2 regions of the Streptomyces sp. NBC_01497 genome follow, and region 1 is predicted to be linked to the other one. Evidence: riboswitches for the same ligand, from Rfam matches in the RefSeq annotation. Region 1 holds a riboswitch; the other holds the start of a gene.
What was found. Region 1 has a riboswitch for S-adenosylmethionine ahead of OG310_RS25875 (aminotransferase class V-fold PLP-dependent enzyme). Riboswitches for the same ligand answer to the same signal wherever they lie in the genome.

Region 1 (11,509 bases):
GGTGCCGCCGAACTTGGCGCGGCGCACCGGCGTGAACCGGGCGTACTGGCGCAGCTGGCTCGGCAGTTCGGCGATGGTCAGCCCGCCGAAGACGTCGGAGACCAGCGCGACGACCTTGCGCCGCACCCCTTCGGGCAGCGGCCGGTCGAACGTCTCGGGCGGCTCGCCGCCGGCCTCGGCGGCTCCGTCGGCCGCGCCGGTCGGCTCAGCCCCGCCCACGGGCTGCTCCACGTCCGTCACCCCACTGCCTCATGCCCTTTCGGGCGGCCCCTTGTGGACCGTCTCCCGGGCGTCCCGCCTCGCCGTGGCGACGCGTTCGGTTCCGTAACCCTACGGCCTTCGCCCCCTGGGGAACCCGTCCATCCGGCGAGGCGGTCCGCGGAGATGTGCCCCGGTGCGTCATGCTCTGTCCGTGATCAAAAGGCGGACGGTGGACGGCCCCCTGGTGACGTACGGCCTGATCGGCCTGTGCTGCCTGGCCTTCCTGGTCAGTCCAGTGTCGGGCTTCGATCGCGCCTACGGGAAGGGCGAGGCGCTGCGAGCCGCCCAGAGCGCGTACTTCCGGCACTGGGGAATCGTGCCCGACCAGCTGGTCACGGGCGCGCCGCACGCCCTGATCACCCCGCTGACCGCGCTGTTCGTGCACGGGAACTGGCTGCACCTGCTCGGCAACATGCTGTTCCTCTACGTCTTCGGCACGATGGCCGAGGAGCATATGGGGCGAGCCCACTTCGCGGTCTTCTACCTGGTCGTCGGCGCGCTCGCGATGTCCGCGTACGCCGTGGCCAACGCGCACAGTGACGAAGCGCTCGTGGGCGCGTCGGGGGCGATCTCGGGGGTGCTCGGCGCGTTCCTCTTCCTCTTCCCGAAGGCGCGGGTCACGAGCCTCTTCCCTTTCCTCTTCTTCCTGCCGCTGCGCTTCCCCGCCTGGATCGTGCTGCTGTTCTGGTTCGCGCTGCAGTGGTTCGCGCAGCGCCAGGCGGCGGGTGGCGCCGGCGGCGGGGCGGGCCCCGAGGTCGCCTACCTGGCGCACCTCGTGGGGTTCGCGAGCGGCTTCCTCTACGCGGGGGCGCGCTACTGGCGGCCCGGTACAGTGAAGGGCCAAGCCGTGGCCACCGAGGGAGAACGACAGCCGTGATCACCGCGATCGTGCTCATCAAGACCAGCGTGGACCGGATCCCCGAGATCGCCGAGTCGATCGCGGCGCTGGACAGTGTCAGCGAGGTGTTCTCGGTGACTGGTACGTACGACCTGATCGCGATGGTCCGGGTGTCGCAGCACGAAGACCTGGCGGAGGTCATCCCCGGCCGGATCAGCAGGATCAGGGGCGTCGAGGCGACCGACACGCATGTCGCGTTCCGCACGTACTCGCAGCACGATCTGGAAGCGGCGTTCTCGATCGGCCTCGACGCCTGAGCCCGGGCCCGGCGGCCCGGGCGAGCGCCGTCAGGCGGTCAGTTCCCGGACGGCCGTGACGAACCGCTCCACGTGCTCCTCGGGGGTTCCCGCGCCGAAGCTGACCCGCACCGCGTTCAGCGGCCCCCCGCCGCAGACGGCGTCGTCATCGCCGCCGGTCAGCAACCGCACCAGCGGGTGCGCGCAGAACAGTCCGTCGCGCACACCGATGCCGTACCGGTCGGAGAGCTCCGCGGCGAAGGCCGCGCTGTCCCGGCCCTCCACGACGAACGAGAGCACGCCGACGCGGTGCGCCCCCTCGCCGAACAGACTCAGCACCCGCACGCGCGGCAGCTCGCCCAGCGCCGACGTCAGCCGGCCGAGCAGCGCCTGCTCCCGTGCGGCCAGGTTCTCGAAGCCGGCCTCGGTCAGCGCGCGGCAGGCGGAGGCGATGGCGTAGGCGCCGATCACATTCGGTGAGCCGGCCTCGTGGCGGGAGTCGTCCACGTTCCAGTCGACGTCCACACCGCCGTCGTCACTCCGCACGACCCGGCGGGTGGCGCCGCCGCCCGCGAGATAGGGGGCGGCATCGCGCAGCCAGTCGGCGCGGCCCGCGAGCACCCCCGCGCCGAACGGCGCGTACAGCTTGTGCCCGGAGAAGGCGACCCAGTCGACGTCCAGCGCGGCCACGTCGACCGGCAGGTGCGGCACGAGCTGCGCGGCGTCCAGCACGATCCGCGCGCCGTGCCGGTGCGCGGTGGCGGCCAGTTCGGGCACCGGCCACAGTTCGCCTGTCACGTTGGACGCGCCCGTCACACAGACCAGGGCGGGCCCCGCGGTGTCACGGCCGGCCAGCGCGGCCTCCAGTGTCGCCACGGCCGCCACCGGCGTCCGGGGCGCGTCGAGGACGGTCACCCCCGCCGTGCGCTGCCAGGGCAGCAGGGCCGCGTGGTGCTCCGTCTCGAAGACGAAGACCTCGCAGCCGGCGGGCAGCGAAGTCGCCAGCAGGTTCAGCGAGTCGGTGGTCGAGCGGGTGAAGACGACCTGATCGTCCTCACGGCAGCCGAGGAACTCGGCGACGGTGCGCCGGCTCGCCTCGAAGAGGTCGGTCGACAGCCGTGACAGGTAGCCGGCACCGCGGTGCACGCTGCCGTAGTACGGCGCGTACGCGGCGACGTCGTCCCACACGCGCTGCAGGGCGGGCGCGCTCGCCGCGTAGTCGAGCGCGGCGTACGGGACTTCGGTGCCGTCGGCGAGCGGCACGGCGACATCGGTGCCGAGGACGGCCAACGGGGCGGCGAGCGGCGGGGCGGCGGAGACGGCGGGAGCGGCGGGGGCATCCAGGTATGCGGACATGGCGAAGCCTTCGTGGTGGTACGGGTGGCGGGACACGGAGGGGCGCTCGGCGCCTATCGCATTCGCGTGTTCACGGACAGCTCCCCCTGAGGACCTGGACCCCAGCGGAAACACACAGGGCCCGCGCTTGCCGCAGACCTCGCTGCCTACGGCCTGGTCTTCACCCGGGGCACCCCGCCACGGACGGAGGGTTGCCGGACAGCGGGCCGGGGCCTTACCGCTGTCACTCATGACCTTGGGGGCGAGTATGCCACACCCGTACGAACCGCCCCGGGGTCCGGGCGAAGCTGCCGGGCACGGCAATCGCTGGATCGTCGCCGGCGTCCCGGCGCGAGGGGCGGACAGCGCTGCGGGCGGCGGTGGACCCGTCGCGCTCGGGGCGGGGCCGAACCGGACGACGCCGTCGGTCCGGCACATCGCAGGGCCGACTGGGCGCGGCGAATGATGATCAAGGGGCCCTCGGCGAGGGGACGGCCGCCGCGGGCGCGATTCAGCATTCCGCTTCAGGCCCCGGCCGATCCGGGACAAGCGTCCAGTTCCACCCCACCCCGCCGACCGTCACGGAACCCTCCTGAAAACCGGCGGGCCCACTCTCCGCAAAACCCGAGTCCCTTTCATCGGAACAAAACATCCAATAGAGAAAACGAAACGATGCAGGGCCGTGATCCACGTCACTTGTCAAGCTTTTCTCATATGTGCTTTTAGTTCACTTCATCCTCTTGCTGTATCGAAATCCGAACGCCAGGATCAGGGCGCACTTCACAATCATTCGACGGAGGAGAAAGAATGACATCGGTGAAGAAGAGAATTGCCGCGATGCTTGCCGCCGGCGCATCCATCACCGGCCTGGCCGTCGTGGCGGCGCCCAGCGCGAGTGCCGCCCCCGCCGCCGCTGCCTCCGCTGCCGCCACCTACAACGGCGCTTGCGGCAGCGGCTACACCGTGGTGAACTCCGCCGCGATCGGCACGTCGGGGACCATTTTCCTCACCTACAGCTCCGCGACCCGTGACAACTGCGTGGTGACGGTCAGGAATTCTCCCGGCGCGATCATCAACATGTATGCCGGCATCGCCGTCCACGGCGGCCTCATCAAGTACGACAACGGCGAGTACACGACGTACGCAGGACCCGTGTACATCAACGCGGCGGGCAAGTGCGTCGACTGGATCGGAGTGATCGGCAGCGACTCCGGCGAAAAGGACAACACGAACTGCGGCTGACGAATTCATCGCCCCGCCGTTCACGTGATCAGCGATCGCCGCTAGCCGCCGGGCCGAGGAATTACACCGGCAATCAGCCCGGACACGTGTTTTCCGACGGAATACATCGTGTCGAATTGACCGGCGTCAGGCGTTTTTCGCCGCGGCACGTCATGTGATGTCAGCGATGCCCGCGCCGGTCGGGGGAGTTCCCCGTTGCGGGTCCCCTCCGGCCGGCGCAAGGGTGTGCCGTTTCGTCGGCCTGCCGCATGGCGCGTGTGCGGGCCGGGTGTGCCCGCGCTCCCCCGTGAACGTCTGTCCGCGTCGTCCTGAGTGCGGTGCCGCGAAGGGAGCCCCTGCTCGATGAGCAGGGGCTCCTCATGCTCGGAGCATGATCACGGCGAGGACCGGCCCGGCGCGGAGCGGGGACGAGGTGACGTCGAACGGGACCCGTCCCACTCGGCGTCGGACAGATCCCTCGGTCCGCGACTACGGACGACTCGACCTGGTCGCCTTCACCCAGCGCTCCAGTACACGGCTCGCCGCCCCGGAGTCCACGGACTCCGCCGCGCGGGCGAGGCCCGCGGTGAGCTGCACCGGCAGCTCGTCGTCCGTCTGGTCCAGTGCGACCAGCGCCGCCGCCGCGTTCAGCAGGACGGTGTCGCGCACCGGGCCGGGCTCGCCCGCCAGGAGGCGGCGGGCGACGTCCGCGTTGTACGCCGCGTCCTGGCCGCGCAGGGCGGAGACGGGCACCAGGTCGAGGCCGACGGAACGCGGATCGAACGCCTCCTCGGTGACCTGGCCGTCGCGCACCCGCCACACCGTCGACGTGGCCGTCGTGGTCAGCTCGTCGAGGCCGTCGTCGCCCCGGAAGACCAGCGCCGAGTTGCCGCGCTCCGCCAGCACCCCCGCCACGATCGGCGCCATGCGCCGGTCCGCGACGCCGACGGCCTGGGCCCGTACCCGTGCCGGGTTGGTCAGCGGACCGAGGATGTTGAACGTCGTCTGCGCGCCGAGTTCGCGTCGCGCGGTCGCCGCGTGGCGCAGCGCCGGATGGAACTTGATCGCGAAGCAGAAGGTGATCCCCGCCTCCTCCGCGACCTCGACCACCCGCTCGGGGGTGAGTTCCAGGTTGACGCCGAGCTTCTCCAGCACGTCCGACGCGCCGCTCGCCGACGACGACGCGCGGCTGCCGTGCTTGACCACCTTCGCGCCCGTGCCGGCCACGACGATCGCCGCCATCGTCGAGATGTTGACGGTCTTCGCCAGGTCACCGCCCGTACCGACGATGTCGACGGTCCGGCCCGGCACCTCGATGGTGCGCGCGTGCCCGTACATCGCCCGGACCAGTCCCGAGACCTCCTCGACCGTCTCGCCCTTGGCGCGCAGCGCCACCGCGAACCCGGCGATCTGGACGTCCGTGGCCTCACCGCTCATGATGCGGTCCATCGCCCACGCCGTCTGATCGGTGCTCAGGTCCTCGCCCCGCAGCAGCGCGTTCAGGACGCCCGGCCAGGTGAGGACCGCCACGGTGTCGCCTCCGACGGGGGTCACAGCGCTCATGGTCGCTCCTGGGTGTGGGTGTCCGTCACCGGCGCACCGCGCCGGGTCGTCTGGGTCCGGCGGGCCGCCCCGCCGGACCGTACGCGCCGGGGGTCGCCGCCGGTCCGTAGCCTATCGGCGCGCGGCGCACGATCGGGCGCCGGTACGCGCAGGCGCCACGCGGCCGGGCCCCGGCCGGTCCCCGGGGGGACCGGGCCGGGGCCCGGTGCGTGGCGAATCCGTCCGGTCGCGGACGGAGATCAGTGGTGGCCGTGGCCGCTGGTGATCTCCTTGTAGTCCTCCGCGGTCGGCTTCGGGATCTGGTTCCCCTCGCCGTAGTAGCCCTTGCTGAGCTTCGCCCGCAGCTTCTCGCCGCGGCCGACCTTGCGCTCGACGCCGTTCTCGTCGACGGTCTCGCCGATGTCGAGCGCCTCGTACTGCTCGTGCGCCGTGAGGGTGTGCAGCGCGCTCTGGTCGAGTGGCGTGTGCACCTCCACGAACTCACCGTGCGGCAGGCGCTTGATGAGACCGGACTCGCGTCCGTGCAGCACCTTCTCGGCGTCGCGCCGCTGCAGGCCCATGCAGACCCGCTTGGTGACGATGAAGACGAGGACCGGGACGACGAAGAACGCGACCCGCACGAACCAGGTGATCGAGTTGATCGACAGGTGGAAGTGCGTGGCCCAGATGTCGTTGCCGCCACCGAGGAGCAGGATGAAGTACCAGGAGATCCAGGCCGCGCCGAAGCCCGTACGGGTCGGCACGTTGCGGGGACGGTCCGCGATGTGGTGCTCGCGCTTGTCCCCGGTGACCCAGCCCTCGATGAACGGGTACACCGCGATCGCGGTCAGCACCAGCGGGAAGATCACCAGCGGGATGAACACACCCAGGACGAGCGTGTGGCCCCCGAAGTTGATCTCCCAGCCCGGCATCACACGGATCAGGCCCTCGGAGAAGCCCATGTACCAGTCGGGCTGCGCGCCGGTCGACACCTGGTCGGGCCGGTAGGGTCCGATCGCCCAGATCGGGTTGATCGTGGCGATCCCCGCGACGATCGAGATCAGGCCGAAGACGAGGAAGAAGAAGCCGCCTGCCTTGGCCATGTAGATCGGCAGCAGGGGCATGCCGACGACGTTCTTCTCGCTGCGGCCGGGACCCGCGAACTGGGTGTGCTTGTGGTAGAAGACCAGGATCAGGTGGGCCGCCACCAGGCCCAGCATGATGCCGGGCAGCAACAGGATGTGGATCGAGTAGAACCGGGCGACGAAGTCGCCGCCGGGGAACTCGCCGCCGAAGAGGAACATCGACAGGTACGTGCCGACGATCGGCACGGACAGGATCGCGCCCTCCATGAAGCGGACACCGGTGCCGGAGAGCAGGTCGTCAGGGAGCGAGTAACCGGTGAAGCCGGTGAACATGCCCAGGACGAACAGCAGGAAGCCGAACATCCAGTTGACCTCACGCGGCTTGCGGAACGCGCCCGTGAAGAACACTCGCATCATGTGCACGAACATCGCCGCGAGGAAGATCAGCGCGGCCCAGTGGTGGATCTGCCGGATCAGCAGACCACCGCGGACGTCGAAGCTGATGTTCACCGTGGAGTTGAACGCCTCGGACATCCGGATGCCCTGGAGCGGGACGTAACTGCCGTGGTACACCACCTCGTTCATCGAGGGGTGGAAGAACAGCGTCAGGTACACACCCGTGAGGATGATGATGATGAAGCTGTAGAGCGAGACCTCACCCAGCATGAAGGACCAGTGGTCCGGGAAGATCTTGCGCATGTTGCTCTTGGCCAGGGAGTAGATCCCCAGCCGGCCGTCGGCCCAGTCCGCGAGGCGCTCGCCCGCGGGTGCCTGGCGGTTGTCGTCCGTCACAGTACTCATCCGCGCTCCCAGAAGGCAGGACCGACGGGCTCGTCGAAGTCGCCGAGCGCCTCAAGGTTGCCCTGGCCGTTCACGCCGATCCGCAGCTGCGGGAGGGCGTGGCCGGCCGGGCCGAAGATGACCTTGGCACCGTCGGAGAGGTCGAAGGTGGACTGGTGGCACGGGCACAGAACGTGGTGCGTCTGCTGCTCGTAGAGGCTGATGGGACAGCCGACGTGGGTGCAGATCTTCGAGAAGGCCACGATGCCCTGGTGGCCCCAGTCCAGCTCGCGCTTGTCCTTGATCTCGTCCGGCTCGATGCGGACGATCATCAGAGCCGCCTTGGCGATCTGCTCCTGGAAGTCCTCGTTGTCCTCCTTCAGCCCGTCGGGCATGGCGAAGGTCAGCGAACCGACAGCGACGTCCTCGGGACGAAGCGGCTGCATCGTGTTCATGTTGATGAGCTGCTTGCCCTTGGCCCACATCGTGGAGCGGAGCTTCTTCTCAGGCAGCGGACCCAGGTCGCGCAGCAGCATGACACCGGACAGCGGAACCAGCGCCATGGCGCCGAACAGCGTGTTCCGGACCAGCTTGCGGCGGCCGAAGCCGGACTCCGCGGCACCGTCGGCGAAGTCCTGCATCACCTTGGCGCGCACCTCCGGCGGCGCCTCGATGGCGTGCCGGTCGTCGGCGACCTCGCGGTCCGACATCAGCGTCCTGGCCCAGTGCACGGCGCCGGCGCCGATGCAGAACAGCGCCACGCCGAGCGTGATGCCGAGGGCGAAGTGCAGGATGCTGACGTGCCCGAACGGGAAGATGTAGACGATCTTGTCGACCGGGAACGCCACGTACGAGGCGATGAACGCCACGGTGGCCAGCATCGACAGGACGAACAGGAAGGCGACGGTGCGCTCGGACCGCCTGGCCGCGCGCTCGTCGATGTCCTGGATCCGCGGAAGGTGCGGGGGAAGCCCCGGGTCCGCGAACGGGTCGTCCCTGCGCACGACGGTGTCGCCGTGCGCGCCCTGCTCACTCGGCAGGTTCTCTTCTGGTGGAGTGTCTTGGCTGCTCATGACTTCTTGGCCTTAGCGGTGTGGGCCGCGATCCAGACGGCGACGGCGATGAGGGCACCCAGACCGAAGATCCAGGCGAAAAGCCCCTCACTGACGGGGCCGAGACCACCGAGATCCAGACCACCGGGCGACTCGGACTGCGAGCCGTTGACCGCCTGGACGTAAGCGATGATCTGCTGCTTCTGCTTCGTCGGCATCGTCGTGTCCGGGAAGTTCGGCATGCTCTGCGGGCCGGTCTGCATGGCCTCGTACATGTGCTTCGGCGTGACGCCTTCAAGACCGGGCGCGAACTTGCCGTTGGTCAGCGCGCCGCCCTCGCCGATGAAGTTGTGGCACTGCGTGCAGTTCGTACGGAACAGTTCGCCGCCCTTGGCGACGTCCGATCCGGCCGGGTCGTACTCCTGCGAGGTCGGAATGGAGGGACCGGCACCGAGGGAGGCGACGTACGCGGCGAGCTGTTTGATGTCTCCCTGCGAGTACTGGACCTTCTTCTGCTCGATCTGCGGGCCGGGCTGCTGGGCGGGCATACGGCCGGTGCCGACCTGGAAGTCGACGGCGGCAGCGCCCACGCCGACCAGGCTGGGCCCGTCGGAGCTGCCCTGACCACCGGTTCCGTGGCAGCTGGCACAACCGACGTCGTACAGCTTCTTGCCCTCGTCGATATTGAGGGACTGGGCGGAAGTGTCAGCTTGAGCCTTGTCCGCAGGCGCGAACGCGGCATACAGCCCCCCTGTGGCCGCCAGCGCGAGGAGTAGGACGACGACCGCCGCCAGCGGGTGGCGTCGTCGTGCGGAGAGCTTTTTCACGGATTACCCCGGTGTCAGGATCTTCTGCGTCGGTGCTTCTGGAGTGTGTGCGAGCGCGTCGGGCGCGAGGCCCCGCTACTTGATGAGGTAGATCGTGGCGAAAAGGCCGATCCAGACGACATCGACGAAGTGCCAGTAGTAGGACACGACGATGGCGGCCGTAGCCTGCTCGTGGGTGAATCTCTTGGCCACGTAGGTACGGCCGAGCACGAACAGGAAGGCGATGAGGCCGCCCGTCACGTGCATGCCGTGGAAGCCGGTGGTCAGGTAGAACACCGAACCGTACGGGTCGGAGGAGAGCGAGACGCCGTCCTCCCTCACCAGGTTCGTGTACTCGAAGATCTGGCCGCCGATGAAGATCGCACCCATCATGAACGTGACCACGAACCAGGCCCGGAGCTTCTTCACGTCACCGCGCTCGGCGGCGAACACGCCGAGCTGGCAGGTGAGGGAGGAGAGCACAAGGATCGTGGTGTTGCCCGCCGAGAACGGCACGTTCAGGTGCGAGGCCATGGACTTCCAGTGCGCCTCGCCGGTCACCGAACGCAGGGTGAAGTACATCGCGAAGAGGGCCGCGAAGAACATCAGCTCGGAACTCAACCAGATGATCGTTCCGACACTGGTGAGGTTCGGCCGATTGACCGTCGGGTGCGCGGGCCCGGTTTCTACTGTCGTTGCTGTCGCCACGACCGACATTATGTCGGTCGCTTATCCCGCCCTCACTCCCGGGGGTCCCGTTCGGTGTGTCTATGCCCTGTGTCCAGCTCGAACGGCTCAGTCAACAGCCGTCCTTACCGGTGCTGACAGGGCGTGGGACGGAGTAGCATCCGGGCCACTGGTCCCACGGCGGACGACGCCGCGGGAGCCTCGCAGACGCCTCAAGTCCTGGAGGAACCATGCGGCCGACCGCCACCGTGCTTGTCTATAGCGACGACGCCAACACCCGCGAGCAGGTACGGCTGGCCACCGGGCGCAGGCCCGCCGCCGACGTGCCGCAGGTCGAGTTCCTGGAGTGCGCCACCCTGCCCGCCGTACTGGACGCCCTGGACCGGGGCGGCGTCGACGTCTGCGTGCTGGACGGCGAGACCGTGCCGGCGGGCGGCATGGGCGTGTGCCGGCAGATCAAGGACGAGGTCTTCCGCTGCCCTCCGGTGCTGCTGCTGATCGGGCGCCCGCAGGACGCGTGGCTCGCGACCTGGAGTCGCGCCGACGCCGCCGTCACTCTTCCGGTGGAACCCGTGGACTTCGCGAACGCGCTGGCGTCCCTGCTGCGCGACCGGCTCGCCGTCGGCGCCTGACACGGATCCGTACCCGTAAGTGGTACGGGCGTGACGCCGCAGTGCCGCTCCTGACCCCCTCTCGGGGGCACGGGAGCGGCACTGCGGCGTTCCGGGGTCGTTCGGGTCGGGTTTTGCCGCGGGTCAGACCGCGGGGCGCAGGCGGGAGGCCTGGACCACGTTCTGGGCGGAGTTGTCAGCGCTCTTGCCGGTACCGGTGGACGAGCCACCGCCCTGTATCGCGCTGCCCTTGAGCCAGTCCTTCCAATCGAGGTTCCAGTCGCCGAAGCCGTTGCCGAAGTGCTCCATCTCGTCGCCGCCGCTGTTCTCGACCTTGACGACGTCGCCCGGCCGGACGGCGTTGAAGAACCACTCGGCGTCGTCGGTCGACATGCCGGTACAGCCGTGGCTGACGTTCGCGGAGCCCTGCGAGCCGACGGACCAGGGCGCGGCGTGCACGTACTCGCCGCTCCATGTCACCCGGGTGGCCCAGTGCACCGGCAGGTCGTACGAGTCGGAACTGCCCGCGGCGATGCCGACGGTGGCGCTGCGCATCTGCACGAACGCCTGCTTCTCCAGGACGACCTTGACGCCGTCGCGGGTCTCGAAGCCGGGCTTGCCCGTCGTGACGGGCAGGTCGTTGATCTCCTTGCCGTTGCGGTAGACCGTCATGCGGTGCGAGGAGGCGTCCGTGACGGCGATCAGCCGGTCGCCGGTGGTGATGCTGAGCGGCTTGGAGGCACCGCCGTAGAGCTTCCCGTCGACCTTCACACCGGCGAGGTTGCTCGACGCCTTCACGGAGGCGTGGGCCGGCCAGTAGGCCTCGGGCCGGTAGTGCAGGTGGGTGGAGTCGACCCAGTACCAGGAGCCCTGCGTCGCGGGCACCGAGGTGACCTTCAGGGACCGTTCCACGACGGCGCGGGCTGCCGGTGCCTTCACGGGGGCGCTGAGCTGGGCGGTGATGGGTTCGCCCACGCCGTACTCGCCGGCGTTGG
Region 2 (11,509 bases), 1.4 Mb from region 1:
GACGCGCCGCCGCCGCCGTGGTTGTGCATGTCCACGAACCCGGGCACGATCCAGTGCCCGCTCAGGTCGAGCGCGGGCGCGTCCGCGGGGGCCGACCCGGCGATGCGCCCGCCCTGGACGATCACCCGGCCGCCGTCGACGACGCCGGTCGGCAGGACGACCCGGCCCCCGGACAGCACCGTGTACGCGCCGGTGCCGACGGGCGCGGCCGGACCGGTCGCCGCGGGGGCGGACGCGGTGGGAGCGGGGGGCGTGGATGCTGCGGCGGCCATCAGGCGCTTACCTCCGAGGCGAGTAGGTCCCAGGCGAGCAGGCCGGCCCCCAGACACCCGGCGGTGTCGCCGAGCGCGGCCGGAACGATCGTGGGCAGTTTCTGGAAGGTGACCTTCGCCGCGACCGCTGCCCGCAGCGGTTCGAACAGCGTGTCGCCGGCTTCGGCGAGCCCGCCGCCGATGATCAGCGTGCGGGGATCGAGCAGGGTCAGCGCCGTGACGAGCCCGGCGGACAGCGCGTCCACCGCGTCCCGCCACACCTCGACGGCCGCGGGGTCACCGGAGGCCACGGCCTTGGCGCAGTCCGCCGCGTCCGCCTCCGGGTCGCCGCTCGCCTCGGCCCAGGCGCGGGTCACCGCGCGGGCCGAGCCGTACATCTCCAGGCAGCCGCGCTGACCGCAGCTGCACTCGGCCCCGCCGGGGCGTACGACGACGTGACCGATCTCGCCGGCCACTCCGTGCGCGCCCGCCTCGATGGCGCCGTCGATGCCGATGGCGCCCGCGATGCCCGTACCGATGGGCATGAAGAGGAAACGGTCGGAGCCGCGTCCCGCACCGAGGCGGCCCTCCGCGAGGCCGCCGGTGCGTACGTCGTGGCCGAGCGCGACGGGGATACCGCCGAGCCGCTCGCCGATCAGGTCCCGCAGCGGCACGTCGTGCCAGCCCAGGTTCGCGGCGTAGACCGCGATGCCCCGCTCGGTGTCGATGACCCCGGGGACGGCGACACCCGCCGCGCGCGCTCCCTCGCCGAACCGCTCGACGCCGTACGCGTACAGCTCGGCGGCGAAGCCGACGATCGTCTCGACGACGGCCTCGGGGCCGCGCTCCCGGCCGGTGGGCCTGCGGGTCTCGTGCAACAGCACGCCGTCCGCCCCCACGAGGGCGGCCTTCATGCCGGTGCCGCCCACATCGAGGGCGATGACGTGTTTCACCCTGACAGTCTCGCGCGTGCACCCATGAGAGGTCTAGTCCATTCATCGTGATCTTTCCCGCCTTCACCCTGGTGAAGGTGTGGGGGCATTCGTCCCTTCGTCTGGACTCAAACGTTCGAACGAGACAAAATCGCGGTTCGATCATCGAGTTCCCGCCAAGCGGCGGGCGAAGGGCGGGAAGAGGACCAGTGCGTCACCGCTATCTGGGCATAACCACCGTCATAACCGTCATGAGCTCCATGGGCCTCGCGGGGTGCAGTGGCTCGACCGGTTCCGGAGATGTCACGCTCAGGCTCGTCGCCGCGGACTACGGCAACAGCCCGGAGACGTCCTCCAGCATCTACTGGAAGAAACTCGCCTCCGCGTTCGAGAAGACCCACCCGGGCATCACGATCGACGTGGACGTCCGCTCCTGGAAGACCGTCGACGCCGACGTGTCGAGCATGGTCAAGCAGGACAAGGCGCCGGACATGGCGCAGGTCGGCTCGTTCGCCGACTACGCGAACGCGGGCAAGCTCTACAGCGCCGACCAGATCCTCAGCGTCCCCGTGCAGTCCGGGTTCGTCGCGCAACTGGCCGACGCGGGCAAGGTCAACCAGACCCAGTACGGGCTGCCGTTCGTCGCCTCCACCCGGCTGCTGTTCTACAACCGCAAAATGTTCGAGCAGGCCGGCATCGAGGCCCCCAAGAACTGGGCGGACATCGAGAGCGACGCGAAGGCACTCAAGGCCGACGGGGTGTCCGTACCGTTCGCGCTGCCGCTCGGCACCGAGGAGTCGCAGGCCGAGACGATGATGTGGATGCTCAGCGGCGGCGGTGGCTACACCAGCAGCACCGACGGTTCGTACAGCATCGACTCCGACGAGAACGTCAAGACCTTCGACTGGCTCCAGCACAACCTCGTGGGGGAGGGCCTCACCGGCCCCGTCGCACCCGGGAAGCTGGACCGGGCCGACGCGTTCAAGGAGTTCACCGAGGGCAAGGTCGGCATGCTCAACGGCCACCCCACGCTGATGAACGACGCGCGCAAGGCGCACATCGACTTCGGCATGGTGCCCATGCCGGGCAAGGACGGCAAGGCCAAGTCCTCGATGGGCGTGGCCGACTGGATGATGGCGTTCAAGCAGAACGGCCACGGCAAGCAGATCGGTGAGTTCCTCGACTACGCCTACAGCGACAAGAACGTCATGGACTTCGTCAAGCAGTACGACCTGCTGCCCGTCACATACAGCGCGAACAGCGTGATGGCGCAGGACAAGACGCACAACGACCTGGGCGAATTCCAGAAGACGCTCAACTCCTCGGAGCTGTATCCGTTCAGCAAGAGCTCCTGGTCCGGGGTGAGCGAGACGATCAAGAAGAACATCGGGCAGGCCGTCGAGCCCGGCCACGACCCGCAGCAGGTCCTGACGAAGATCTCCAAGGCCGCCAACGCGGCGGACGCGGCCGACGCCGCCGCCGCGGGCAAGTAGCCTTTCACCGATGCCTACCGACGCCCCCGAGCCCGCCCCCGGACCAGCCGGGCCGCCCCCCGGCCCGCCGTACGGGCGGAGCCCGGGGGCGTGCGGCGGTTCGGACGGCGAGGGCGGCCCCGGTGCGCAGGGGACCTCCGGGACCTCCGAGCTCCCTGGGGCTTCCGGGAGTCCCGGGGCTTCCGGGACTCCCGGGAGTGCGGAGGCCACTGGGGCCACCAGTGACTCCGGGTCCGCGGAGGTCTCCGGGTCCAGTGCCGCTTCCGATGCCCCCGATATGCCTGCTGCCGGTGCTGCCGGTGCTGCCGGTGCTGCCGGTGCTGCCGGTGCTGCCGGTGCTGCCGGTGCTGCCGGTGGGGTCCCGGACGCCGGAGCCCGGGACGGCGGCAGCGTCCGGCCCGTCCTGTCGGAGCGGGACCGGGCCGTGCTCGCCCTGGAGCGGCGCTCCTGGGCCGGCCCCGGGGCCAAGGAACGGGCGATACGGGAGCAGCTCGGCATGTCGCCGACCCGCTACTACCAACTGCTGAACGCGCTCGTGGACGACCCGGCCGCGACCGCGCACGACCCCGTCACGCTCAACCGGCTGCGCCGCGTCCGCCAGGCGCACCGCGACACCCGCTGAGCGACCGCCGAACGCCGGGCCCGGTAGGGTCACGCCCATGGGCAGCAACCCCTCCCCCCTGCCGCAGCCGGAAACCGAAGCCGGCGCGGAAGGCCTGGCCGCGCTGCTGGCCGGCCCCGCCGACGCCGTCGTCGCGCTCGACTTCGACGGCACGCTCGCCGACATCGTGGCCGACCCCGAGCAGGCCCGGGCCCACCCGGCCGCGCGTCCCGCGCTCGCCGCGCTCGCACCGCACCTCGGGTCCCTGGTGGTGATCACCGGCCGTCCCGCCGCGGTCGCCGTCGAGTACGGCGGCTTCGCGGACGTCCCGGGTCTTGAGCGGCTCGTCGTCCTCGGGCATTACGGCGCCGAGCGCTGGGACGCCGCCACCGGCACCCTGCACACGCCGCCCCCGCACCCGGGTGTGGCCGCCGCGCGGGACGAACTCCCGGCTGTTCTCGACCGGTTCGCGCCCGGGCAGGACGTGTGGACCGAGGAGAAGGGCCAGGCGTTCGCCGTGCACACCCGCAGGGCCTCGGACCCCGAGGCCGCCTTCGCCGCCCTGCGCGCCCCGCTCAGGGACCTCGCGACCCGGCACGGGCTGCTGCTCGAACCGGGCCGCATGGTCCTCGAACTCCGCCCGCCCGGCATGGACAAGGGTGTCGCGCTGACCGCGTACGTACGGGAGACCGGCGCGCGCACGGTCCTCTACGCGGGCGACGACCTCGGCGACCTGCCCGCCTACGACGCGGTGGAGGCGCTGCGGGCCGAGGGCCGCGCGGGCCTGCTCGTCAGCAGCGGCACGTCGATCGGCGAGCTGACCGCCCGCGCGGACCTCCGGCTGGCGGACCCGGAGGCGGTCGCGGGCTTCCTCGCCGCCCTCGCGGACACGCTCGCCCACGACCGCGCCTGACGCCCGCGGGCCCCTGCCGGCGGGCGCCCGCGGCCCCCTGCCGACGGTGGTCAGCGGCTCTCGGAGCCTGTCAGCCGACGGGTCCCGCGTGCGTCACGCCCGCAGGTCAGGCCCGCAGTTCGGTCAGCTGGTCCAGGAACCAGCGGGCGGGCGGGAGAGCCGTCGCCGCCGCGCCGAGGCGCTTGGTGCGGCGGGTGCGTTCGTCGTCGGGCATGGTCAGCGCCTCGTGCAGCGCGTGCGCCGTCGCCGTGATGTCGTACGGGTTGACGACCAGGGCGTCCTCGCCCAGTTCCTCGTACGCCCCCGCCTCCCGGGACAGCACCAGCGCGCAGCCGTCGTCGGAGACGACCGGGACCTCCTTCGCGACCAGGTTCATGCCGTCCCTGATCGGATTGACCAGCGCGACGTCCGCGATGCGGTACGCCGCGAGGGAGCGCGCGAAGTCGTCCTCGACGTGCAGCACGACCGGGGTCCAGCCGTCCGTGCCGAACTCGGTGTTGATCTCGGCCGCGAGGACCCGTACCCGTTCCGTGTAGTCGCGGTACACCGCGAGGTCCTGCCTGGACGGGTACGCGAACGCCACGTGCACCACCCGCTCCCGCCAGTCCGGCCGCTCGGTGAGGAGCGCCCGGTAGGCGAGCAGGCCGCGCACGATGTTCTTCGACAGTTCGGTGCGGTCCACCCGGACGACCGTGCGGCGCGGCGCGCCCGACCGGTCGGTGCCGATCTGCTCGCGCAGCGCTGCCATCCGCTCGGCCACGTCGGGCCGGTGCGCGCGCTCGCGCAGGAAGTCCGCGTCGGCGCCGAGGCCGTGCACGCCGATGCGCGTCTTGCCGGTGCCGCCGAGGAGTTCGGCGCAGCAGGCGGTGAAGGCGTCCGCCCACCGGGTGGTGAGGAAGCACGCACGGTCCGCGCCGAGTATGCCGCGCAGCAACTGGCGTGCGATGTCGTCGGGCAGCAGCCGGAAGTAGTCCACCGGCGCCCACGGGGTGTGGGAGAAGTGCCCGATCCTGAGGTCGGGCCGCAGCGCGCGCAGCATGCCGGGCACGAGCGCCAGGTGGTAGTCCTGCACCAGCACCGCGGCGCCCTCGCCCGCCTCGTCGGCCAGGGCCTCGGCGAAGGCGCGGTTGTACGTCTCGTACGACGCCCACTGCGCCCGGAACTCGGCCCCGAAGGACGGTTCGAGCGGCGTCTGGAACAGCATGTGGTGCACGAACCACAGCGCGGAGTTGGCGACCCCGTTGTACGCGTCGCTGTACACCTCGGACGGGATGCCCAGCATGCGGACGCGCTGCCCGCCGGTGTCGTCGGGATCGAGCCGCCCGTCCGTGCGCCGTACGGCCTCCCGGTCGCCGTCCCCGAGCGCGGCGCACACCCAGACCGCGCCGGCGTCGGGCCCTATGGCGGACAGGCCCGACACGAGTCCTCCTCCGCCGCGCCGTGCCGTGAGTGTGCCGTCGTCGCCGAGGGCGTAAGAGACCGGGCCGCGGTTCGAGGCGACGAGGACGGGGGCGCCGTGGGCGTCGTGCTGGGAAGCCATATCGCGAACCTAGCCGGTCACGGAAACGCTCAAACGTACGGACGGGGCTGGTGTGGCGCATGGGGGCGGCGCAGTAACGGCGCATGACGGCACGGCCACGGCGCGCGCACGGATCACTCCGGCGGTGACCCTCCGAGCGCGCCGACGCGCGGATCGTGACGCCGAGGCGGGCGCGCACGGCGCACGGAGAGCCACGCTCCGCTCCGGTACGACGGGTGCTCCGGCGTGCGACGCCTGCGACCCGTGCGATGCCACTGCGACCCGTGCGATGCCACGATGCGGGCGATGCGGGCGATGCGGGCGGTCCGGGCGGTTCGGACGATGCGGGCGCCCCGGTCGACCCGGCCGGCCCGCGCAGGTCAGGCCGCGCGGCGCGACAGGTACTCGGCGATCTCCCGCATCGGCGGCCGTTCCTCGGTGTCCACCGCGTGCGTCCGCGGCTCGAAGCCCTGCTCCCCCCGCTCGAACTGCGTCAGCACCGGCCGCACGAGGTGGGCGCGGGACAGCCGCGACTGCGCCGTGCGGTAGATCGCCGCGGCCATCCGCCCGAGCGCGCGGTCGTCCTGGTGCCGGTGCAGCCGGACGCCGACGTCGACCTGTGCCAGCGCGTCGAGCCCCACCAGCCGCAGCGCGTCGACCAGCAGGCCCAGCTCGACCCCGTAGCCCACCGGGAAGGGCAGCCGCTCCAGCAGCGACCTGCGCACCGCGTACTCGCCGCCAAGCGGCTGCACGAAGCCCGCGAGCAGCGGCCAGTGCAGGTTCAGCAGGGGGCGTGCCACCAGCTCCGTGACCCGGCCGCCCTGCCCCGCCGTGACCCCGTCCCCGCCGCCGGCTCCGGCCCCGCCCCCGGTGCGCGCGCGCAGCGGGCGGTCGTACATCGCCTTGACGAACTGCAGGTCCGGGTCGGTCATCAGCGGGCCGACGATCCCCGAGACGAAGTCCGCCGAGAACTCCCGCAGATCCGCGTCGACGAAACACACCACGTCGCCCGTCGTCACCAGCAGCGAGCGCCACAGCACGTCGCCCTTGCCGCGCAGCGCGGGCAGGCGGGGCAGGATCGCGTCACGGTGCACCACTCGGGCACCGGCCAGGCCCGCCACCTCCGACGTACGGTCCGTGGACCCGGAGTCGACGACCACCAGCTCGTCCACGAGCGGCACCTTCGTCATCAGTTCGCGCCGGATCACGGACACGATCTCGCCGACCGTCTCCTGCTCGTCGAGCGCGGGCAGCACCACGCTCACCGTGGTCCCGCGTGTGGCCTTGGCCACCATCAGCCGGTCGAGCGGCCGGTCGTCGACGGACCAGGAACGGCTGGTCAGCCAGCGTTCCACCTCTTCCAGCACGATCGGTTCTCCCTTGCTGGGCCACTGCGTGATCCATCTCGCGTGACGGACGACCGTCTCAACCGTCCGGTGCTTCGGTTACAGTCTTGAACAACGCGAAAGGCGCCCGCATGCCGGGTCGCCGTCCGCGGGACAAACGCGCCGGAGCCTGGTTCCGGTCGCCATAGCGCTCATCCAGAGGGGCAGAGGGAACGGCCCGTTGAAGCCCCGGCAACCCTCCCGCCGACCGCGAGGTCATGGTGGGGAAGGTGCCAATTCCGTCTTGCGGCGAGACGCGTCGCGAGGAAGATGAGGAAAGGGCCTCGCCTCCATGGCTGTGCAGACCGTCCCGAGCAGTAACGAATCCGCCACCGGAACCGTCGATCTCGGACCCGCCGCCGCGCTCTCCTGTCGCGAATGCGGCGAGCGCTTCCCCCTCGGCCCGATCTTCGCCTGCGAGAGCTGTTTCGGCCCTCTCGAAGTGGCCTACGACCTGCCGACGGACTCCCCCGACGAGCTGAAGAAGCGCATCGCCGAGGGCCCCGACAACATCTGGCGCTACGCGCCGCTGCTGCCCGTCCCCGCCGACGTGGCCGCGCACCCGAACATCAACCCCGGCTTCACCAAGCTCGTCAAGGCCGACAACCTCGCCCGTGAGCTCGGCATCACCGGGGAACTGCACGTCAAGGACGACTCCGGCAACCCGACGCACTCCTTCAAGGACCGCGTCGTGGCGATCGCCGTCGAGGCCGCGCGTGCCTTCGGTTTCACCACGCTCTCCTGCTCGTCCACGGGCAACCTCGCGGGCGCCGTCGGCGCGGCCGCCGCCCGGGCCGGGTTCCGCTCGTGCGTGTTCATCCCGCACGACCTGGAGCAGGGCAAGGTCGTCATGGCCGCCGTCTACGGCGGTGAACTCGTCGCCATCGAGGGCAACTACGACGACGTGAACCGTTTCTGCTCCGAGCTCATCGGCGACCCGCTGGGCGAGGGCTGGGGGTTCGTGAACGTCAACCTGCGGCCGTACTACGGCGAGGGCTCGAAGACGCTCGCGTACGAGATCTGCGAGCAGCTCGGCTGGCGGCTGCCCGACCAGATCGTCATCCCGATCGCGTCCGGCTCGCAGCTGACGAAGATCGACAAGGGGCTGCGTGAGCTGATCAAGCTCGGGCTCGTCGAGGACAAGCCGTACAAGATCTTCGGTGCGCAGGCCGAGGGCTGCTCGCCGGTGTCCACCGCCTTCAAGGCCGGCCACGACGTCGTACGCCCGCAGAAGCCGAACACCATCGCGAAGTCCCTGGCGATCGGCAACCCGGCGGACGGCCCCTACGTGCTGGACATCGCGCGGCGCACCGGCGGCGCGGTGGAGGACGTCAACGACGAGCAGGTCGTCGACGCCATCAAGCTGCTGGCCCGCACCGAGGGCATCTTCGCGGAGACCGCCGGAGGTGTGACCGTCGGCGTGACCAAGAAGCTGATCGACGCGGGGCTGCTTGACCCGACCCTGACGACCGTCGTGCTGAACACCGGCGACGGCCTCAAGACGCTGGACGCGGTGGCGCCGACGACCGGCCCGACCACGACGATCCGGCCCAGCCTGGACGCGTTCCGCGCGGCGGGTCTGGCGAGCTGATCCCGGCCGCCGCGCGCACCACGTCACCGCGCGCGCCCCACGTCACCGAGCTTCGAGACATCCGAGAGGTAGGCACCCCGCCGATGAGCGTCAAGGTCCGAATCCCCACCATCCTCCGCACCTACACGGGCGGCCAGGCCGAGGTCGCGGCCGAGGGCTCCACCCTGTCCGAGGTCATCTCCTCGTTGGAGAACAACCACCCGGGCATCGCCGGGCGCGTCCTGGACGACCAGGGCAAGCTCCGCCGGTTCGTCAACGTCTACGTCAACGACGACGACGTCCGCTTCGAGCAGGGTCTTCAGACCGCCACGCCCGAGGGCGCGGGCGTCTCGATCATCCCCGCCGTCGCCGGCGGCTGCTGAACCACGGGGCCCCGCGCCCCTGTTGGACGTGTGCCCCCTCCACCACCGGCGGAGGGGGCATTTCCATGTGGTTGAGCACGGTACAATTCGACCGAGCACGGAACCGCGGAGCCGCGACGTGCGGAGCCCCTACTGAACGCGCACAAGAACGCGACAACATCGGGTCAAAGTTTTGGTACTGATAGCGCAATAAGTGCGCTTTGTGTGGCCCGACTTGCCCAAGAACGCGAACATACATCCGGTTCGCGTCTTCAGCCATGCCCAGAATTCTCGTCTGATTGACCTGTTGCAGAGGGCAGTTGGGCAGATACATTCAGCCGCGGTCGACGCGTTCCGACGCGAAGTGCGGTCCCGAGCAGGGGCCTGTAATAGGGGAGTTGGGCATGGCTCAGGGCACCGTCAAGTGGTTCAACGCGGAGAAGGGCTACGGCTTCATCGCGGTCGACGGTGGTGCGGATGTTTTCGTCCACTACAGCGCCATCCAGATGGACGGGTACCGCACCCTTGAAGAAGGTCAGCGAGTGGAGTTCGAGATCTCGCAGGGCCAGAAGGGTCCGCAGGCGGACATGGTCAAACTCGCCGTCTGATCCCGGCGCGATCGGCCAGGGCAATCCTAGTCGAGAGGCCCGTACCCGCTCCACGGGGGTACGGGCCTCTCGCGCGCGCCTACGCGGCGGGCATGCACACGCGGGCGTGCCGCCCGCGTGTGCGAGACCTACGGGGAGCGGCTTCGGGGCGCCCGAGCGGTGACGGGACGCCCCCGGAACGTCGCCGGTCGCCCGGGCGCCGGCAGGCGCGGGGCGGCCCGTGCGAGGCTCGGGGCGGGCGTTCAGGGCGGATGTCCGGAGCTCCGGGTGGGGTGCCCGGGGCGGGGCGTTCCGCGTGGCGCGGACGGGCGTCAGGGGGTGGAACACGTTCGGATGTGCGTACGTACGCGGGGCGAACGATCACCGGCGCGATGCGCCGCACTCCTGGAGCGGCTTGCACTCGGGTGGGTCGAGTGCTAATCATTGCGTTAGCACTCTCCCAGTGAGAGTGACAACTTGGACCGGGTCAGTGAGGCCCGTAGCGCTGGTCCGGAAGGAACGGACAGTGCGCAGGCCGTCCGTCGCGGGCACGGGCGCGGTCCGGAGCAATCCACCCCAGTCCGGGAGGACCACTTCACATGGCCAAGATCATCGCGTTCGACGAGGAGGCACGGCGCGGCCTGGAGCGCGGGATGAACCAGCTCGCCGACGCCGTCAAGGTCACCCTTGGCCCCAAGGGTCGCAACGTCGTCCTTGAGAAGAAGTGGGGCGCGCCCACGATCACCAACGATGGTGTCTCCATCGCCAAGGAGATCGAGCTCGAGGACCCGTACGAGAAGATCGGCGCAGAGCTGGTCAAGGAAGTCGCCAAGAAGACGGACGACGTCGCCGGCGACGGTACGACCACCGCGACCGTTCTCGCCCAGGCGCTGGTCCGCGAGGGCCTGCGCAACGTGGCGGCCGGCGCCAACCCGATGGCCCTCAAGCGCGGCATCGAGAAGGCCGTCGAGGCCGTCTCGGGCGCCCTGCTGGAGCAGGCCAAGGACGTGGAGACGAAGGAGCAGATCGCCTCCACCGCCTCCATCTCCGCCGCCGACACCCAGATCGGCGAGCTCATCGCCGAGGCGATGGACAAGGTCGGCAAGGAAGGCGTCATCACCGTCGAGGAGTCGCAGACCTTCGGTCTGGAGCTTGAGCTCACCGAGGGCATGCGCTTCGACAAGGGCTACATCTCGGCGTACTTCGCCACGGACATGGAGCGTATGGAGTCGTCCCTGGACGACCCGTACATCCTGATCGTCAACTCCAAGATCGGCAACGTGAAGGACCTCCTTCCGCTGCTGGAGAAGGTCATGCAGTCGGGCAAGGCCCTGCTGATCATCGCCGAGGACGTTGAGGGCGAAGCGCTGTCGACCCTGGTCGTCAACAAGATCCGTGGCACCTTCAAGTCCGTTGCCGTCAAGGCCCCGGGCTTCGGCGACCGCCGCAAGGCCATGCTCGGTGACATCGCCATCCTCACCGGTGGCACGGTCATCTCCGAGGAGGTCGGCCTCAAGCTGGAGAACGCGGGTCTCGACCTGCTGGGCCGCGCCCGCAAGGTCGTCATCACCAAGGACGAGACCACGATCGTGGACGGGGCCGGTGACAGCGACCAGGTCCAGGGCCGCGTGAACCAGATCCGTGCCGAGATCGAGAACAGCGACTCGGACTACGACCGCGAGAAGCTCCAGGAGCGTCTGGCGAAGCTGGCCGGCGGCGTGGCCGTCATCAAGGCCGGTGCCGCCACCGAGGTCGAGCTCAAGGAGCGCAAGCACCGCATCGAGGACGCGGTGCGCAACGCCAAGGCCGCCGTCGAGGAGGGCATCGTCGCCGGTGGTGGCGTGGCCCTGCTGCAGGCGTCCTCGGTCTTCGAGAAGCTGGACCTCACGGGTGACG

Region 2: linked by a shared signal. The riboswitch ahead of thrC (threonine synthase) and the one ahead of OG310_RS25875 (aminotransferase class V-fold PLP-dependent enzyme) in region 1 are both predicted to bind S-adenosylmethionine.

What each region holds. Positions count from the first base shown of each region.
Region 1 covers NZ_CP109427.1:6,128,868-6,140,376, reverse strand. The annotation lists gene OG310_RS25890 (NYN domain-containing protein) at 1-231, opposite strand, end outside; gene OG310_RS25885 (rhomboid family intramembrane serine protease) at 413-1,138, shown strand; gene OG310_RS25880 (Lrp/AsnC family transcriptional regulator) at 1,135-1,416, shown strand; gene OG310_RS25875 (aminotransferase class V-fold PLP-dependent enzyme) at 1,447-2,751, opposite strand; SAM riboswitch class IV at 2,870-2,986, opposite strand; gene OG310_RS25870 (spore-associated protein A) at 3,568-3,972, shown strand; gene trpD (anthranilate phosphoribosyltransferase) at 4,441-5,514, opposite strand; gene qcrB (cytochrome bc1 complex cytochrome b subunit) at 5,754-7,379, opposite strand; gene qcrA (cytochrome bc1 complex Rieske iron-sulfur subunit) at 7,376-8,431, opposite strand; gene qcrC (cytochrome bc1 complex diheme cytochrome c subunit) at 8,428-9,237, opposite strand; gene ctaE (aa3-type cytochrome oxidase subunit III) at 9,313-9,933, opposite strand; gene OG310_RS25840 (hypothetical protein) at 10,134-10,535, shown strand; gene OG310_RS25835 (L,D-transpeptidase) at 10,659-11,509, opposite strand, start outside.
Region 2 covers NZ_CP109427.1:4,716,813-4,728,321, forward strand. The annotation lists gene nagA (N-acetylglucosamine-6-phosphate deacetylase) at 1-272, opposite strand, end outside; gene OG310_RS19955 (ROK family protein) at 272-1,204, opposite strand; gene OG310_RS19960 (extracellular solute-binding protein) at 1,435-2,676, shown strand; gene OG310_RS19965 (DUF3263 domain-containing protein) at 3,080-3,298, shown strand; gene otsB (trehalose-phosphatase) at 3,336-4,190, shown strand; gene OG310_RS19975 (alpha,alpha-trehalose-phosphate synthase (UDP-forming)) at 4,297-5,730, opposite strand; gene OG310_RS19980 (glucosyl-3-phosphoglycerate synthase) at 6,090-7,076, opposite strand; SAM riboswitch class I at 7,244-7,371, shown strand; gene thrC (threonine synthase) at 7,387-8,685, shown strand; gene OG310_RS19990 (ubiquitin-like small modifier protein 1) at 8,769-9,047, shown strand; gene OG310_RS19995 (cold-shock protein) at 9,431-9,634, shown strand; gene groL (chaperonin GroEL) at 10,213-11,509, shown strand, end outside.